DNA from 2 places in the Shewanella sp. SACH genome. Region 2 is predicted to be linked to the other one. Evidence: predicted binding sites of a transcription regulator. Region 2 holds the regulator's gene; the other holds the start of a gene.
The links. The regulator MetJ, encoded in region 2, represses methionine synthesis genes. The targets are predictions, from matches to a motif close to TAGACGTCTAGACGTCTA.
Positions count from the first base shown of each region.

Region 1: serA (phosphoglycerate dehydrogenase) is a predicted target of MetJ. The motif match lies at 5,181-5,198, and genes of this name have one in related genera.

Region 1 covers NZ_MPDG02000003.1:289,081-298,707, forward strand. Annotated here, with positions in the region: gene BM607_RS15410 (hypothetical protein) at 286-813, shown strand; gene BM607_RS15415 (curlin) at 1,375-1,794, shown strand; gene BM607_RS15420 (curlin) at 1,809-3,299, shown strand; gene BM607_RS15425 (LuxR C-terminal-related transcriptional regulator) at 3,473-4,138, opposite strand; gene BM607_RS15430 (DUF2238 domain-containing protein) at 4,524-5,132, opposite strand; gene serA (phosphoglycerate dehydrogenase) at 5,287-6,516, shown strand; gene ygfZ (tRNA-modifying protein YgfZ) at 6,670-7,632, shown strand; gene BM607_RS15445 (two-component system response regulator) at 7,740-8,756, opposite strand; gene BM607_RS15450 (PAS domain S-box protein) at 8,806-9,627, opposite strand, start outside.
Region 2 covers NZ_MPDG02000002.1:131,686-141,312, reverse strand. Annotated here, with positions in the region: gene BM607_RS08445 (bifunctional aspartate kinase/homoserine dehydrogenase II) at 1-366, opposite strand, end outside; gene metB (cystathionine gamma-synthase) at 378-1,541, opposite strand; gene metJ (met regulon transcriptional regulator MetJ) at 1,754-2,068, shown strand; gene BM607_RS08430 (sulfite exporter TauE/SafE family protein) at 2,150-2,893, shown strand; gene nrfD (NrfD/PsrC family molybdoenzyme membrane anchor subunit) at 2,999-3,946, opposite strand; gene BM607_RS08420 (4Fe-4S dicluster domain-containing protein) at 3,949-4,515, opposite strand; gene phsA (thiosulfate reductase PhsA) at 4,528-6,810, opposite strand; gene BM607_RS08410 (pentapeptide repeat-containing protein) at 7,252-7,914, opposite strand; gene BM607_RS08405 (SRPBCC family protein) at 8,011-8,490, opposite strand; gene BM607_RS08400 (hypothetical protein) at 8,680-9,108, shown strand; gene BM607_RS08395 (phosphoribosylaminoimidazolesuccinocarboxamide synthase) at 9,095-9,627, shown strand, end outside.

The sequences.
Region 1 (9,627 bases), on a different contig from region 2:
TGGTTTTATCCCTAAACTTACGCCATAGTATGATGCAGAAGTTAACGCTAAGTAAAAAGTTGACCGCGACAATAAACGCAGTAAATTTGCCCCTTTACTGATATATGGCTAATACTTTAATGCCTTAGGTTTAATGGCTCAAGAACCCAACGTCCCACCAGGACGAGACATAAATCACTGGTTGAACATACTTAATAACGCGAGCGTTAAACTGACTTTTTATCAACTGTAATCAAATGATTAAATCATAATCGCTATGCTAGTGTACAAAGGATTTGTGGCCTAATGGCAAGACTGATAATCACCCTAATTTGTGTTATTTTGCCTAGTGCAGTACAGGCAAATACCATTTATAAATGCCGTAAAGATGACAAAATTGTCTTTAGCCAAACCGCTTGCCCGCAGGAATTTAGCCAACATAAAATCGAATATCAGCTGGGGATCACCACAGAAGTCGACTCAGATAAAAGGGACATTCCAGTCGATCCCCTGCAAGCGCTACTCAATCGGCAAACCATTTCTAAAGAAAAATTACTGCAATTACTCGATGGCGAGATCTATCGGCTTAAACAGGAGAACAGCTATTTTGAAATCCTGCGCGCCAGTGAATTACAAAAACTAGAACGTAAGCGTTATTGGCAGAATAAAGAGAAAAGCGATCCTGAATACATTAACGAAATGGACGATATCAATACTCGTTTCAATGCGTTAACTGTGAGCAATAACAGTGCGATGCAGCAACTGAAAGATCGTAAAAGCCAAATCAGTACTGAGGTATCCCCTGAAGAATCGAAACAAACAGAAAAACACTGATCTCATATAAAAGGTTAGTGCTCAGCTTGCCACTCATTCACCAAGGAATTCGACCACTATGGTCGAATTTTTCTACTCATCAAACCGCTCATTGACTCTTCATCCTCTCTAAGGACTGCTGTAGATAAAACCTCCTAGTTCGCCTTTGAACGCGCTGTAATAGCGCTAAATAGCCCTTGAATTGAGTCAATCCACACACCAGTATTCCCACCATATTTTCTATAATTTGTTTCCCCGAAAAATATCACGTGACAGTCGATGCATTGCTTGATTTTGTTGCAGCATTGTTTAAATACTGAAGAATAACTTAGCAACGAGTACGACTTAACTACTAGACCAACTAGACTACTCTGCCTAAAAAAATACTCTCTAAAAAATAGATAAACATAACTGAATCAATTGGATGAAAATACATCCATCATTTATCTACTGTGAATCCTTTGCGTAATAAATACCCTTTTGGCCAATTGCGGCATATTAACGGGACTCGTATCTTCAGGGCTGAATTTGGAGTGTCTGTTGTTTTAGGCAACCCAAAATATTTGATGCAAGGAGTCACCCGTGCCAAATACCTCTATACGCTTTTTGGTACCGCTGATCTTGCTCTGTAGTTGTATGACCTCAGCACAAGAGCTGAATATCAATGAGTTACCCGTAACCCTGCAGGCATTAATGGAACGTTCCGGTCGCGATAACCTTATCGAACTGGTGCAACAAGGCAATGCTAACCAAGGATTACTGTTCCAATCAGGCAACGATAACAAGGCCGATGTGACACAAGTGGGCAATGATAACGATGCGCTAATCACGCAGATTGGTTCAAACAATGAGGTGCAACTACTGCAGGTCGGCAGTCGAAATACGGCTTCAGTGACACAAATTGGCAACAACAATCTAGTGCAACTGAACCAACTAGGAAGCGGCAATTTTTCGATTCAACAGATTGCAGACGGTGCTGCAATCTCAATAACTCAATATTAAACAGGGAGCGTCACATGAAATCACAAGCTAAAAAATCACTTATTGCTTTGGCCATTGCAACAGGTTTAAGCGGTCAAGCCTTTGCTGCCAGTACAGTGAGCGAAATTAGTGTAGTACAGTCAGGCCAAGCCCAAGACACGTTAGTCTCACAAACGGGTGGCCTTAACGCTGCAGCGGTTGTACAAACAGGTAACGATCAAACCGCTACCGTTATCCAAGATGGTGTGTGGCATGAAGCCGCGATTAATTCGACGGGTGCTGATAACAAAGTCCAGATAACGCAACAAGCTGATTGGCATGTGGCAAGTGCAAATGTTGTTGGTGACAGCAACAATGTCAATGTGTCGCAAGACGGTTTCTTTAACCAAAGCAGCAATGATGTTACTGGCAACAATAACACGGCAATCGTTAGTCAATTAGGCGAAGTTAATGAAAGCCAAGTTGAAATCACTGGCGCTGAAAACAGCGTATTTGTTGAGCAAGAAGGCGATGCTAACTTTGCAGTATTCCGCGTTGAAGGCAGCAACAACGATGGGAAAATAACCCAAGTGGGTGACAACAACCAAGCGGGTTTAATCGCTCTCGACTTAACCGCTAACGTAGGGAACAACAACGACGTTTCTGTTAATCAAGCGGGTAACAATAACTTTGGCGCGGCTAAAGGTATTGCAGGCGACAACAACACAGTAGACATGGTCCAAAAGGGTGATAACCATGTTGGTTTCGTTTACGCACTTGCAGGCAGCGACAACGATATTTCAATGGATCAAAAAGGTAACGGCAACACGGCTTATCTTGCTATGACTACGGGTGATGACAACACTGTCGATATTACCCAAAATGGCAGCGGCAACACTATCGGTGATACTTTAGTGGCCGATATCCAAGGTAATGATAACGATATTACTATCACCCAAAAAGGCGATGTCAACGGTGCAGAGTTCCAAGTATGGGGCAATAGCAACGATGTTGACTTGAAACAAAAAGGCGATGATAACTTCGCGACCTTTGGCGCATACGGCACAGATAACGACTTCGATTTATCTTCTAAAGGTGATAACAACGAAATCGTGGCCTTCGCATCAGGTGAAGACAACAGCATTGAAGTGAGCCAAGAAGGCGATATCAACTTTGCCTATGTCGATGCAGTGGGTAGCGATAACGAAGTTGATGTTGAGCAAGATGGCGCTCAAAACGAAGCCGTCATTTCCATTGCTGGCAACAATAATGCCGATGTCACTGCACTGCAAGATGGTGATCTTAACCTTATCGATTTGATTATCGACGGTGATGAAAACACTGCACAAATTGCTCAATCAGGTAACGGTAACTGGGTCGGTGGTGACGCAAGTAGCTCATTCGCAGTTAGCGGTGATAATAACAGCCTGTTAATCACTCAAACGGGTAATGACAACTTAGTATTAGGTTCTCAAGCTGGCAATAACAACAGCATCAGCGTTAATCAATCAGGCAATATGAACGTTGCTACTGTAGTGCAATACTAACGAGTGCAGTTAAGTCGTCACAGTTAAATTCTTTGGCTGTGACATTTAAACGGCAATCAAACAAAAAGCGGGAATGTTTATTCAAACATTCCCGCTTTATTTATATTGATGAATCACCAAATGAGCTAATCGTCATTAAAATCAACAGTCACGACAAAAATACCTTTCACTGACTAGCTGCATAACTCAAAGTGGGTCTGATAGGTTTGCGCCCAACGCAACAATTCAACACGATTACGGGACTGGGTTTTACGGAAGATAGAGGAAATGTGTGCCTTCACCGTATGTTCGCTGATGCACAATCGGTGGGCGATTTCTTTATTCCTTGCGCCACTCGACACAAATTGAATAATAGTGCGCTCACGGGATGTCAACATCTGCAGCATAGCCACTGAATCGGAGGGCATCTCATTATTGCCATCGAGCTTTTGTACTACCCGACGGAACACCTTACTCAGTAGTGTTCTATCGTACCACAGCTCCTCTGCCACCATTTTACGTAAACCCGTCAACATCAAATCCAAACGTTGATCGGCAAACAACAGGCCACGAATACCGAGTAACATAGCCGACTCTTGATCTAAAGAGTCTCGCTCGACTTGGTACAGCGCCACGGGGAAATGTGATACTAAGCGCGAAGCCAGTAAAGGTATTCCCTTGTTATCGAGTGCAGAGCCTTTTTGGGTGATCAAATAGAAACTTCGACGACTTTTATCTAAATCCAATTCCGCCGCATGTTTAACGACGCGAGTTTTCAAACCTATGGATTCAGCGAGTAACGCTAAATGACATGGCGCCGCCATTTGGTGTAAAAAAACTAACTCATTAATTGTGCTCAATGACTCTCCTCCCTGAAAAGTATTATCTATTAGCAAAATGGTATGTTTGACCAGCCTCTTTAGTTTGATTTTTAAACATTCCATTAACCTAGTTGATTCTGACTAGTTAAAGACTGAAAAACATCACCCAAATGTACTATTCCCTCTTTAATCCTAGTAAGTTCGACTAACTGACCGAAGACAATTGGAATAACAGTAGAAAATACTATTGAGCTTAACCGACTCACGAAACCTAGTACTTTCAAACTATGAAGACATCAACCCAAAGTTGCAACAGAAAATTAACACCATAGTGTGACAGCTAAATGCCATCACACTCACGCCAAATGTTTTATGGAAGGATTAACTTATGATTCGATCAGAAACAATAAGTAACTCACTGCCACTAGATTCTGAGTTTAAGTGCCGCGATTTGTTTATCTTGAAAACGAGACAATAAAACGAGTGCGACAACCGCGCCAATTAATGCCATCAACATATCTGATTGAGTGTCCCATACATAGCCTTGGGTGCCCAAAAAGGCTTCGGCGCCTTCACCTGTTGCCACGGCAACCCACCATTCGATAAGTTCATAAAACGCCGAAAACGCGAGCACAAAACACGTGACTAAAAACGCACACCAAGCACCGGGTTTGACCGCTTGATTACGCAGCATAATTTCACGCGCTAACATGGCAGGGATGAAGCCTTGAGCAAAATGACCTAACTTGTCGTAATTATTACGTTCTGAGCCCATCCAATGGGCAATAGTGTCGAATAATGGCACTTCGGCGTAGGTGTAATGCGCGCCGACAAACAACACACAGCAATGGGCTAACACTAAAACATACACCAGCGGCGTTAATGGAAAGCGTTTGCGGGTAAAAAATAGCAATGGCACAGCCACTAATGCTGGAACCGCTTCGAGCCACCAAGTGAAAGGATCTGCGGGATTTATCACCGACCACACGAGCACTAAGAGGTAAATAGCACACCACGCGATTTTGTTATTCAATGTTTCTTCCTCTTATGCGATATTGTTCTTAATTTAGAATATTAACTTTAGCCATCTAGCCCTCCACACTGAGTAAAAAAAGTGCTATTTTGGTGGGTGAAGGTTGTCAGCATATCATAAGAAACATTTCTATTAATTAGAGGGTACCCATATCATGGCGAAACATTCGCTGGACAAGGATAAGATCAAGATCCTGCTGTTGGAAGGCGTCCACCAATCTGCGGTCGATGTACTTGAGCGTGCGGGATACACCAACATCGAATACCACAAAGCCTCATTAGGCGATGAAGCATTAATTGAATCCATCAAAGATGCACATTTCGTGGGACTTCGTTCACGTACCCAATTAACTGCCGAAGTGCTAAAACGCGCTGAGAAGTTGATCGCGGTCGGTTGCTTCTGTATCGGAACCAATCAAGTTGATCTTGCCACCGCCGAATCCCTTGGTATCCCAGTATTTAACGCGCCATTCTCCAATACTCGCAGTGTTGCCGAACTCGTGATTGGCGAAATCATTATGCTGATGCGCGGTATCCCTGAGCGTAACGCCATCGCCCACCGTGGTGGCTGGATGAAAACCGCCGCAGGCAGCTACGAAGTGCGCGGTAAAACCTTAGGCGTAATCGGTTACGGTCATATCGGTACTCAGCTTGGCATTCTGGCTGAGACGCTGGGCATGCGCGTGGTGTTCTTCGATATCGAAGACAAATTGCCACTGGGTAATGCACAGCAAATTCATTCAATGGAACAGTTACTGGCGCAAGCTGACGTAGTGAGCTTACACGTACCAGAAACCCCACAAACCAAAGACATGATAGGCGCAGCTGAATTTGCGGCGATGAAAAAGGGCAGCATCTTTATCAACGCCTCACGCGGTACTGTGGTTGATATCGAGGCCTTAACGGTCGCCTTGAAAGAACGTCACCTCGCTGGCGCGGCGATTGATGTGTTCCCAGTTGAGCCGCAATCTAATGACGATGAATTTATCAGCCCACTTCGAGGTCTTGATAACGTATTACTGACACCGCATGTGGGTGGGAGTACTGCAGAAGCCCAAGAAAACATTGGTATCGAAGTCGCGGGCAAGCTCGCTAAATACTCAGACAACGGCTCGACCGTATCTGCAGTTAACTTCCCTGAAGTATCGCTACCTATGCATAAAGGCACCTCACGCTTACTGCATATTCACCAAAACCGTCCTGGCGTGCTGATCAAGATCAACCAAGCCTTCTCGGAAAAAGGCATCAACATTGCCGCGCAATATCTGCAAACTACCGCTGAGATTGGTTATGTGGTCATGGAAGTCGACACTCACCAAGCCGAAGAAGCCTTAGTTGAGTTAAAGGCAATTGAAGGCACACTGCGTACCCGCGTGCTGTTTTAAGAGTTAAGCCGAATCGCATTAAGCGTTTCGGCTAAAGTACAAAGACTAAGGCGCACATATCATTCACAGATATGTGCGCCTTATGCTTTTGAGCCAACAGGAATTCCGTTACAATCTAGCCTCTCACATCGCCTTCATTTTCAGGATCTCGCTATGACTATTTCAGTTTCTACGCCCCATTGGGATCTGGACGCTTCTTTGCCTCCACTCATGCTTGCCAACTTATCTCATATGGGCCTTATTAAAGTGGTTGGAGAACAAGGCCGCAGTTTCATCCATGGCCAAGTGACCACTGACATCAGCTCATTAGCCGATAACCAATGGCGCTGGGGTGCACATTGCGATCCAAAAGGTAAAATGCTGGCCAGTTTCAGGACCTTTGCCATCCAAGATGCGCTCTTTATGCTGATGCCAAAGGATGCCATCGAAGTCGATTTACCCCAGTTACAAAAATATGCCGTGTTTAGCAAAGCCACCTTAAGCAATGCATCCGCTGAATGGACTTTGCTCGGGGTCGCCGGTGAACAAGCAAGCCAGTTCGTGAGCGAACATTTTGGCGACATTCATCAAGAATTCACGCCAATTGAACATGGCGCGATTTTAAAAGACGCTGACCGTTTCATTTTAATGTTAACCCCAGAAGCTGCTGCAGCTTTAGTGGCCAAATCAAAGCTGAGCGTATTTGATGCCAGTGCTTGGCAAGCGTTAGAAATTACCGCGGGTTATCCCAACCTTGCCGCCAGCCATGCCAGCCAATACGTACCGCAGATGTGCAATCTACAAGCGGTTAACGGTATCAGCTTCAACAAGGGCTGTTACATGGGACAAGAAACCATAGCGCGGATGAAATATCGTGGCGGCAATAAACGCGCCCTGTATATTTTGCATGGTCATACTAACCTGCAAATCAGCCCAGAGTCAGGCCTTGAAATCGCGATGGAAGATGGCTTCCGCCGTGGCGGCCATATTATTGAGTTTGTACAGCGTGGCAACCAAGTGTTGTTAACTGCGGTGCTTGCCAACGATACCAGCAACGAGACTAAACTGCGTTTTGCCGACGATGAGCAATCAAGCTTAACGATTCAAGCCCTGCCCTACTCATTAGACGAAGCATAAGGCTTTGATTTAATAACACGGTATAGAGATTTAAACAGAATAAAGGCGCCAATGGCGCCTTTAGCTGATCTTGTACTCACCCCCTCAAACACCCGAGCACCCGAGCATTAGTTTTCCAAATAAGTATCTCGAATGGCGATCGCCTCAGGCAGGATTTCTTTAAACATTTCCACCAGCTTAGGATCAAAATGTTTTCCCGCTTGATTGTCAAATAACTCCATCGTCGCTTCGATCGTCCAAGCCTGCTTATAAGGCCTTTGCGAAGTCAAGGCATCGAACACATCGGCAATCGCAGTGATCCGCCCTTCAAGGGGAATATCCTCTCCCACCAAGCCATTAGGGTAACCTGAACCATCCCACTTCTCATGGTGAGTTAAGGCGATACGACGGGCCATCTGCAATAACGGATCGCTGTGTTCACCGATAATTTCGGCGCCGATAGCGGCATGTTGCTGCATGATGCGCCACTCCTCGGCATCAAGCTTACCCGGTTTTTTCAGCACAGCATCGGGGGTGCCGATTTTACCGATATCGTGCATCGGCGCCGCATTAAAAATTAAGTCGCAGAAAGTACTAGGTAACCCAAGCTTTATCGCCAATATTCGGGCGTAGTGGCTCATGCGTACCACATGTAAACCTGTCTCGTTGTCCTTATATTCGGCGGCGCGGCCAAGACGGCGGATGATTTCAAAGCGGGTTTCTTCTAACTCGTGGGTACGGATTTTAACTTGTTGTTCGAGTAGGCGTTTTTGATCATAGAGCGCAAGATGGGTTTTAACTCGCGCCTTAACCACAGGCGCACTCACGGGCTTAGTGATGTAATCCACTGCGCCCAAAGCAAAACCTTGGGCTTCATCGGAGGATTCAGATAAAGCAGTCACAAAAATGATTGGAATATGACTGGTCAGCGGATCTTGCTTTAGCAGCTTGCATACCTCATAGCCATTCATTCCCGGCATCATCACATCAAGCAGAATTAAGTCGGGCCGCGACTTTGCCACTAAGGCTAATGCCCTTGGCCCGTCGATCGCCACTTTGACTTTATAGTCATCACCCAAAATACCGATCAAAATATCGATATTCTCCGGTGTGTCATCGACGACTAATATTGTTGCCTTTTCCATTAACAACTCCACTTCATGTCATGCGTTTGAATTCAGTGTGCTACTTTTTTTATCCTAACTGAGCAATGACATCATCAATCAAGTCTATCGCCTCATCAAACTGGTACTGATTAATCATAGACAAAGCAGGGCTTAACGCTTGCCACATTGCACTGCTCACCTGCGGCTTTAAGGCATCAATTTTTGCCACTGCGCTGGCATCGGCATCATCTAAGTTCTGCCGCAAGGCCTGTAATGCCGCCCTTAAATCTTCAGCAGATAATAAATCAACGGCTTGGGGTTCGGCTTGATTTACCGCTGCGGGTTTGGCGTATTCAATCGCATCGCAAATAGAAGCCACTAGCGGTTGAATTTGAACTAACTCATCTTCAAAGGGCGCATTCTCAGTTAAATGCAACTCAAGTAAACGCGCTAACTCCACCAATTTAGCCGAGCTTAAATTGCCCGCTAAGCCTTTAAGGGTATGGGCAATACGCACCGCATCTTCGACTTGATTCGCCGCGATGGCTTTGCGAACCTGTTCCACCACATTACGCTGACTGCTCACGAAACGATCAAATATGCGTTGATAAAGCCGCGTAGAGTGTTGCACCAGTTGCAAACCTCTATCGATATCCAGCTCTGGGTGCTCAGGCCACTTAAGCAATACGGTTTGTTCTGCACTATTGCCTGCCTCAACCTTGGTGTTACTCAATATCGATTGAGTAAAGGTATCTACTGCAGCCGTGTCAGATGCGGGTGCGAGGTATTTCAACAGGGTTTGATAAAGAACATTCACTTCTATCGGTTTGGCGATATGGTCGTTCATGCCCGCCCTGATGCACATGTCCCTATCGCCCGCCATCGCATTGGCTGTCATGGCGACGACAGG
Region 2 (9,627 bases):
CTCGCCAAAGCTCACCACATGGTTAACTTGATATTCGTTACGTTCGTCGAGGGACAATAAACTGATGAGTTGCGCCTGATCTGTCGCCAAACGCTCACGCAGATCGCGGGCTTGTTCGTTCGACAATAACTGCTCTACCAACCCCTGTTGATAGCTGGTCAGCACTTGTAATTCTTCTTGCCACAACTGACCCGCGTCGCGCAGCGCTAATAATTTATACAGGAAATTCGTGCTCTTACCCGCCGCAGAGACCACCACAAGGTCATCACTATGACCGTGGGTTAACAGGATATGGGCGACTCGACGATAACAATCGGCATCCGCTAAACTGGAGCCACCAAATTTATGTAAGTGACAACGTGCCATCTATTATTCCTCTACTGACAAGCCGCAACGGCGGCTAATCCTGCTTGAATATCTGCAACTAAATCGGCGGCATCTTCAATACCCACCGATAAACGCAATAGGGTGTCTTTAATGCCTGCCTCAAAACGCGCCTGCGGCTCCATGGCTCTGTGGGTCATAGTTGCGGGCACGGCCACTAAACTTTCGACGCCACCTAAACTTTCCGCCACGCTAAATAAGCTGAGTGCACCTAAAAAGGCCACCACTTCGGCCTCGCCGCCCTTGAGTTCAAAACTCAGCATAGCGCCAAAGCCTTTTTGTTGCTTGGCAGCAATGGCATGACCTGGGTGATCCGCAAGACCAGGGTAATAAACTTTGCTCACCACAGGGCTTTGCGTCAATACCTCAACAATGCGCTGGGCATTGGTTTGATGTTCACGAATTCGCACCGCTAAGGTACGTAGGCCGCGCAGGGTTAAGTAACTATCAAATGCCGATCCCGTTAAGCCTAACGTGTTCGACCACCAATGTAAGCTTTCGCCAATTTGTGCATCTTTGGCAACCACTGCGCCGCCAACCACATCGCTGTGACCATTGATGTATTTAGTGGTGGAGTGGATAACGATATCCGCGCCTAACAATAGGGGTTGTTGCAATATCGGCGATAAAAAAGTGTTATCGACCACGACTAGCGCGCCGACCTCATGGATCGCCTTGGCAATGGCTTCGATATCCACCACACGCAATAGCGGGTTCGATGGGGTTTCGAGCCACACCATCTTAGGATTCTGCCCGATAGCGGCGGCTAACGCTTGGCTGTCGGTTTGATCGACCACAATCAACTTAAACTGACCTTTCTTTGCCAAGTTGGTAAATAAACGGTAAGAACCGCCGTAACAATCGTGGGGCACCACCAATAGATCATCGGGGCCGAGCAAAGTGGTCACTAGAGTGATGGCCGCCATGCCAGTGCAGGTCACTATGCCAGTGGCGCCCTTTTCTAATTGCGCTAATGCTTCGCCTAAAATGCAGCGCGTTGGGTTGCCTGAACGACTGTAATCGAATTCGCGGGGATTTTTATGACCATCGAAGGCGTAATTAGTCGACAAATAAATCGGTGGCACAACTGCACCATATTGAGTATCGCTTTCGATACCCTGACGCACTGCCAGTGTGGCTAATTGACGCTCTGCCATGGGTGGACTCCTAAATTCGGTAGACTGATAGAGATGTCTGGACGTCTAAATGTACCTAAGCCCAACGCCATCGTCAATAGGCGTGAAGACGTTTAGACGTCTGAACATAAAGAAATCTGTTTGCAATCACAAAGAAATAGTAGCAATAATTTGACTGTTCTTTGTAAGGGTTTAAAATCTGCCCCGAATTTAGCGTTATAACAGGTGAGTCAATGACTGAATGGAATGGGGAATACATCAGCCCCTATGCTGAACATGGCAAGAAGAATGAACAAGTAAAAAAAATTACTGTGTCTATTCCGCTCAAAGTGCTTAAGGTCCTTACGGACGAACGAACTCGTCGTCAGGTCAATAATTTGCGTCACGCCACCAACAGCGAGCTGTTGTGTGAGGCATTTTTGCACGCCTACACTGGCCAGCCATTGCCTAACGATGAAGATCTGTCAAAAGATAGCCCAGACAGCATTCCCGCCGAAGCCAAGTTGCTGATGGACGAGATGGGGATCGAGTGGGAAGACATGGAATAGCGACTTGTCGCTGGCAAAGTTACATCACAGTGCTCATCAATAGGGATCGTTAACGATCCCTTTTTGTTTATATGGAATCCTATGTTTTCTATGATAGATCCACAGACTCTTGCCTTGGCCTCGCTGATTGTATTTCTTGGCGCCTTAACCCAGAGCCTGATTGGGTTTGGCCTAGCGGTTGTCGCCAGCCCTTTGCTGTATATCGTCGATCCGCAGCTCGTACCGGGTCCCGTTATTGCCATGGGATTTACCATCTCGCTACTGACCTTATTCCGGGAACGTGGTCATTTAGAATTCAATGGCTTGCAATATGCACTCCTAGGTCGCGTGCCCGGTGGTTTTATCGGCGCGAGTCTGTTGCTGTTTGCGCCTCAGCCCATACTCGGGTTATCCATTGCCGCCATTGTGGCTGTCGCGGTTATCCTCAGCCTGTATAAATTCAGCCTGCCAGTGAATAAGAAAACCCTCTTTGGGGCGGGCGTCGTCTCGGGGATTTTCGGTAATATTGCCGCTATTGGTGGCCCGCCGATGGCGATTCTATTGTCAGGCAAAGACGCTTCGCAGTTTCGCGCCGCCCTGTCGGCCTTCTTCATTTTTAGCTCCACCATAGCTATGGTCATTCTGGCGATCACTGGCTTATTAGAATTGAAGCACCTGTGGCTGTCGTTAATGCTGCTGCCTTCAGTGCTTTTAGGATATGTAGTCGCGGGGCGATTGGTGGGCAGTGTCGATAAAGACAAGACTAAAATGGCGACATTAGTCCTGTGCAGTATCAGCGCCTTAGTGCTAACGGTGAAGTCGGTTATCGAGTTATTACCCCAATAAGCGTCCTGCTTGTATTGGCAAACCTTCTCAAGATTCAAGCAATAAAAAAGCACTGACATTGTCAGTGCTTTTCTTTATCTATCAAGATCTAAAGCCAGCTTACACTCAGCTTAAATAGCTTTGCCCTGCGTACACAATAAAGTGTCTTAGAGCGAGTACGCCCGTTAAGCTCGCGCAGGCCACCATGATCATCGCGCCCTTAGTATGGCGAGTCGCGGCTGGTAGCAACATGAACAGCAATGGAATACCAAAACCTATACCGACGACGCCTATCCAGAACACGCTTGCCCATAGCCCAGAGGTTAACGACGCTAAGGCCGCAGCCGCCGCGCCGCCCTTGAAGTACAAGGCGCAGAACAACATGAACAGGAACAGAATTTCAATCGCCATCACAGGCAACTCTAAACCGTGCATCTTGACTAAAGTTTTATCGTGGCTGTCAGTCTTAAACAGCAAGAGTGCCAGTACCGCGTTTGCCGCAGCGCCCGCCGATAAACCCGACACTAAAAACAGCGCAGGCAGTACCGCAGTGTTGAGCATAGGGTAAGCATTCATCGCCGAAATTAAGAAGCCAGTGTAAGCCCCTACGCCAATGGCGAGGACAAACAACAATACTTCAATCAGCTTTCGAAATGGCATAAGTAACTTAGCGATAGGCGCTAGGAAACCCAAACCCCATTTTGGTAAGTCATCCCGCAGCACAATAATGGCGTACGCAAAGGCTAAGGGAGAATACGCCAGCAGCGCCAGCACCCCAATGGCCATCACAGACTGGAAGTTATAGTGAATTAAGATCAGCCAGAAGTGGAAGGGTTTGGTTAAATCAAACACTAGGCAAGCTAGACCTAAGCTAATTGCCACAGGCCCAATAATGGCAGCCGCCTTAAGAATACTGCTTTCGGCTCCGGCGCTGAGCTCCTTATTCGCCCAGCGTAAACCAATGCCAATCAATAAACTGCCCGCGGATAACCCCGCCATAAACAGGTAAACGGCGATGACCCAGTGCCAAGTGACAGGATCATATTGCGCCATGTCGCCCCAAGTATTGTTCATAATCAAATCCCTCCTCTTTTGGTAGGAACGCGATATACCCTAGGTTTAGTGCCCAAATGGGTTTTATCTTGGTATGTGATTTTAGTGTTGAGCATGATGGCCACGTCACTCTGCGGATCATTAGCATCGCCAAACACTAAGGCATCGGTTGGACACACAGTCACACACGCTGGCTCTTCGCCCCGCGCTAAACGCGTGTCTTTACAGAAGTTACACTTATCCGCCGCCTTGGTTTCTGGGTTCATAAAGCGCACTTTATAAGGGCACGCTGCCACACAGTACATACAGCCGACACACTTCTCGGTATGGATAGAGATAATGCCGTCTTCACCCACATAGGCTGCGCCCGTTGGGCACACCTTAACGCAGGGCGCATCTTCACATTGCTGGCAAGATACCCTGTGGTATTTGAAGTGCAGATTTGGCATCTCACCAAAGGGGCCTTCCACTCGCACTTGCAGACGAGTAACGCCTTCGGGGACGCCATTTTCACTGCGACACGCCACGTTACAAGCTTGGCAGCCGATGCACTTATTCTCGTCGTGCACCATTACATATCGTTTATTCATTTAAGCCTCCGATTAGCGCTTTGCCAGCGTGACGCCCGTGGTGTGCACAGTCATGCCACACACAGGAGCAGTCACGTGCGGCAGTAAGTTACCGCAGTGGATACCTTTGCCTGTTGCTCTGACCAACTCTTTGTTTTTAGAACCAAAGCCCATGTAAGCAAATACAGTATCTTGGCGAATGCCCGGCGTGACTAAGGCATGGCCTTCTTCTGTGCCAACACTGCTGGTGAGGCGGATTGGGTCGCCATTGCTGATCCCTAACTTGCCCGCTGTGACGGGGTGAACCCACACAGCGTTATCCGACATCAGGTTAGCGAGCATAGGCACATTGTGGGTGGCGCCATTGGTGTGCACCGCCACTTTGCCTTGGATAAAGTACAGCTCGTCTGCTTTTTTAAGATGCACTTCGCGGAACTTGATCACCCCACGGCCCGGAGCCATGGCTTCCACTTTCGCGGAGGTGAGTTCAATCTTGCCACTCGGGGTTTTAAAGGTGAGTGCACTGGCGTAAGTGCCGTCTTCATCGGCAGGTCGCGCATTGGGGTATGCCTTAATAAACTCGGCAACCATCTTAGGCTCGCACAACATAATTGGCTTACCGAAGCTCACAAAACCTTCGTCTTTGATCCGGCGCAGCAGGTCAGTGTCGCGGTTCACCTGCAGCATTTGCAGGGTTTCCATGTTTTCCCAAGGATAGAACTCGCCAAGGCCCATAGCCACACCCACATCCTTAAAGATCTGCCAAGAAGGCTTAGTATCACCTAAGGTTTCAACGACTCGTTGGCGCACATAATAGGCGGGATTTTTACCTGACTTATCAGCAATTTCTTCATCACGTTCAAGATAAGTTGACTCAGGTAAAATCACGTCAGCATAGGCGGCGGTTTCGCTGATATACACATCACACACGGCGATAAAGTCGAGCTTTTTCATGGCTTCAACAACGCGCGCCCTGTCTGTCATGGTTTGCATTGGATTAGTGCGTGACATCACCCAGCCGTGTAACTGGTAAGGCACAGCGCTTAAAGTGGCATCGAGAATGGTTTGGTAGACGCCGCCCGATGTCCACATCATGGCGTACTGTTCTTCCACTTGATCGATTCGTTTCGCTGCTGGTTTTGGCATGTCTTTCACGCCGGGTTTGGCCAATACGGGCGCAACAGCTTCACCGGCAAGCTTGTTGTAATCACTGGGTTTCTGGCCGATATAAATCCCGCCCTTACGCTCAATATTACCAATCAAGACGTTGGCGGCGTACAGGGCGCGGCGCATCTCAAACTCTTCGGTGGTAAAGGTGGCTCTGTGACCAAAATCGACCACGGCATGGGGCGCTTTAGCGGCATATTCGTGGGCGATGCGGCGAATGTCTTTGGCAGGCACATCGGAGATGGTTTCTGCCCATTCAGGGGTATAGGCTTTCACTTCGGCGGCAAAGGCTTCGAAGCCTTCCACATAGCGCGCGACAAATGCCTTGTCGTAAAGATTATCTTCAATCAATACATGGCATAACGCCAAGGCGACGGCAACGTCGGTTCCGGGGCGAATGGCGTACCATTCATCGGCTTTATCGGCCACGACAGAGAATCTTGGCTCGAACACTACTAGCTTGGCACCTTTGTCCATTTGCGCCGCCATCATGCCGCGGGTTTCGGACATATTGATGCCTTCGTACAGGTTATGGCCGAAGTTAATGATGTATTTAGAATTACTTAAATCACGTTTAACCTTAGTGCCAAAAATAGCCTTAGCGGCAATTTCATAACCGCCGGGGCACGTCGACGCGTGGGTAAAAGTATTTGGACTACCAAAGGCGGTCGCAAGGTGAAACAAATGCTTTTCTTGTGAGCCCGATTTTGACGAGAATGCCACTGCCTCTGGGCCATGTTCTTTTTTGATTTTATTGAGGTTTTCAGCGATTAATTTATAAGCCTCATCCCAACTGATCTCAGCCCATTTGCCTTCGCCACGTTCGCCAACCCGCTTTAACGGTTTAACGATACGCTGTGGATCGTACAATAAACTATGGCCTGCGCCGCCTCGGGCACACACTTTACCGCCAAAGGACTTAGCGGCCTTGTTGCCACTAATGAAGACGTTTTTGCCCTCAATCACCCGCGCCGAAATCGGGCAACGGGTTGAACACATTTCGCAAATACTGGCAATTTCCTTGCCCATGCCCTTTAGCTGCTTATTCTCTAATGCCGCTAAGCTGCCCGGCAGCAGACTGGCTAACGCACACGTGGCGCTACTCGCTCCCGCTCCCTTTAAAAAGGTTCGCCTATTAAGCTCAATCATGGTTACCTCCATCACGCTCATCCCACCCGTCAGTCGCCATTTGTGGCGCCATCGAGCAGAGGTTTGCTCACTGATTTGATTACTTTTTTAGTTATAAAGCATTAAAACAGCGCCGCCATATCTTCTGAATACCAGCATCCGCTGAATACACTGCTCATCCACAAAGATTGTTATCCCGAAAGAGGTAGGCGGATATTGTGGTAAACCACATGGGGAAGCTCGGTGTGATCTATCGCAACTAAAACCTAAGACTGACGTTGAAATACGTGAATAAGATCAACAGGCTTATTGGGAACGGGCTTTACATCGACGGAGAAGACAGAAAAAAGCCGCCAGTTTGGACACTGGCGGCTTAGAAGAAAACTGACATTACAGTCAATTGCGATAACCCTAGCAGGATAAGAACATCGCACTAGCGGGCGCAAACTGATTACAATCGCATTAATCCATTAGCTCTATATCGAGGCAGTTGAGCAGGCGAATCGCTTCGTCGCGGCTAAACTTAGCCCCTTTGATTTTATTGTTAAAAATGTCGATATCGTAATTGGATGCCTCGCTAAAATCCACCTCCAATAATTGAGTTCGACCAAACAGACTATGACTAAAATCCGTGTAGGTGAAATTGGCTTGATTAAAGCTGCCCTCGCGAAAATCCACATCGTGGGCCTTACACTCTTCGATGATGATTTCATCGAGGGACAAGCCTAAAAATGAGCAGTCGTTTAGAATGCACTGCTTAAAGGAAAAGGGCGCGGCAAAGGATAAACGCGACCACGCGGCGCGGGTCCAATCGATACCGACTAACTTACATTCTTCAAACTCGACCCCGCTGAACTGGCACTGGGGCACTTTCACTAAGCTCAAGTTGCAGCGTACAAAGCGACAATCGATAAACTTACATTTACGAAAAACGCTCTCGCTAAAATGACAGTCTTGAAAGCAGCAATCCTCGAACTCGATGCCCTGTAGCTCTTGGGCTAATTCCGACAAGCCATTAAACTGTTTTGATAAAAAACTATTGCCCTGCAAAGCCGCGCTTTGCGCCAGTTGCGATGGCGCAAGCACTGATTGTTTAAGCATTGGCACTTCTTTCTGTGACGACATAACACCTCTAATCCTGCCCAATCCCCAACAATATGATAATGCAGGGCAATTGTGCTAGGTACGACCTAATGTTGACTCTCTGATACGGGATGCCTGCTAGAGACTCGCGACGAGTTCCTCAAGCTGATCGGTCGCCTTAGACCAACCCGAATGAAACCCCATATCCTCATGATTCTGCCTATCTTCGCTATTCCAATGCTGCACCCGCGCTGTGTACTTGGTCTTACCGTCCACAGGTTCAAACGTGATGGTTGCCGTCATAAAGGCTTTATCGGACGGCACCCAAGCCTCGGTAAAGGCATCGGTAAATACGATACGCTCATTCTCAACCACCTCGAGATACACGCCGCGATTCGGGAAATCTTGCCCCTCAGGGCTGCGCATCACAATCACGTTAGTACCACCAGCACGCACATCTAAGGTCGCGCTAGCCACAGTCCACGGCCTTGGCGTAAACCAAATTTTGAGAAGCTCAGGCTCGGTCCACGCGCGGAACAGTTTTTCCGGCGGCGCGTCGATAATCCGCTCTAATATCAATTCTCTGTCGCTATCTGGATGTGGATGACTTGTGCTCATATTCCCTCCATTGGATATTTGGCTTGATGGTCTTGTGGGCTGCAACTGCGTCATAAGCTCGCACATCAGCAAGCTAAAATACAGCCTTTCAATATCCGATTTTTGTATCAAACATGGCACCCATCGTTTCGCTTCAGTCCGCCATTGCGAGGCAAATCCTTACGGCCGCTAGACTCGCTGCGAAGAACAATGCAAATAGCCGTGGCAAATTTTGTCAATAAAGGTAAAATGTCGCCACTTTTTCGCGGCAGTCTAGCACAAGGTTATCTCGGATTAATGGTTAGCATTTTCGAGCAAAATGGCACGGGCCCTGCCCGCTTTAGCAGACCACTTTCACTGTGGTGCCAACCTTGCCCTGCGTTTGTTCCATCCCTTGCATTATCTCCAGCTGACACAATTCAAACACCGCCCGAAAATACCCCTTTAGCTGTTCAAGATTTAACATCAAATCCCGCAAACTGGCTGAACGCTTTACGCCCTAAGCCACGCGCGAATAATAAAGCGGTTGCAATAAATCTGGCTGTTGCTAACGCCCTAGCCCATCTGCAAACCGACACTTATAAAAACCTTATCCCTACACTCTCTATCCTAAGGAATACTCGTCATGAGTCTTGCTGATTCCGTACTTGCCATCAATAACGATTTGCCTATCCGCACCGACAGCCCAGTCCACAGCGGCAAGGTTCGCAGCGTTTACTGGCTAACCGACGCCGACAGCCGCCGTTTAATTACCACTAAAGGTTATAACGTCCCCGAAGATACCCCACTCGCCATCATGGTGATCAGCGACCGTATCTCGGCCTTCGACTGTATCTTCCACGGTGAAGGCGGCCTCAAAGGCATTCCAGGTAAAGGCGCGGCATTAAACGCGATATCTAACCACTGGTTTAAACTGTTCGCCGAAAACGGCCTAGCCGACAGCCATATTTTGGATATCCCGCACCCGTTCGTATGGATAGTCCAAAAAGCTCGCCCTATTAAAGTCGAAGCCATTTGTCGCCAGTACATCACAGGCTCAATGTGGCGCGCTTACTCAAAAGGCGAGCGAGTATTCTGTGGTATCACACTGCCAGAAGGCTTAGAGAAAGATCAAAAACTACCTGAGCTGTTAATCACTCCATCGACTAAGGGTATTTT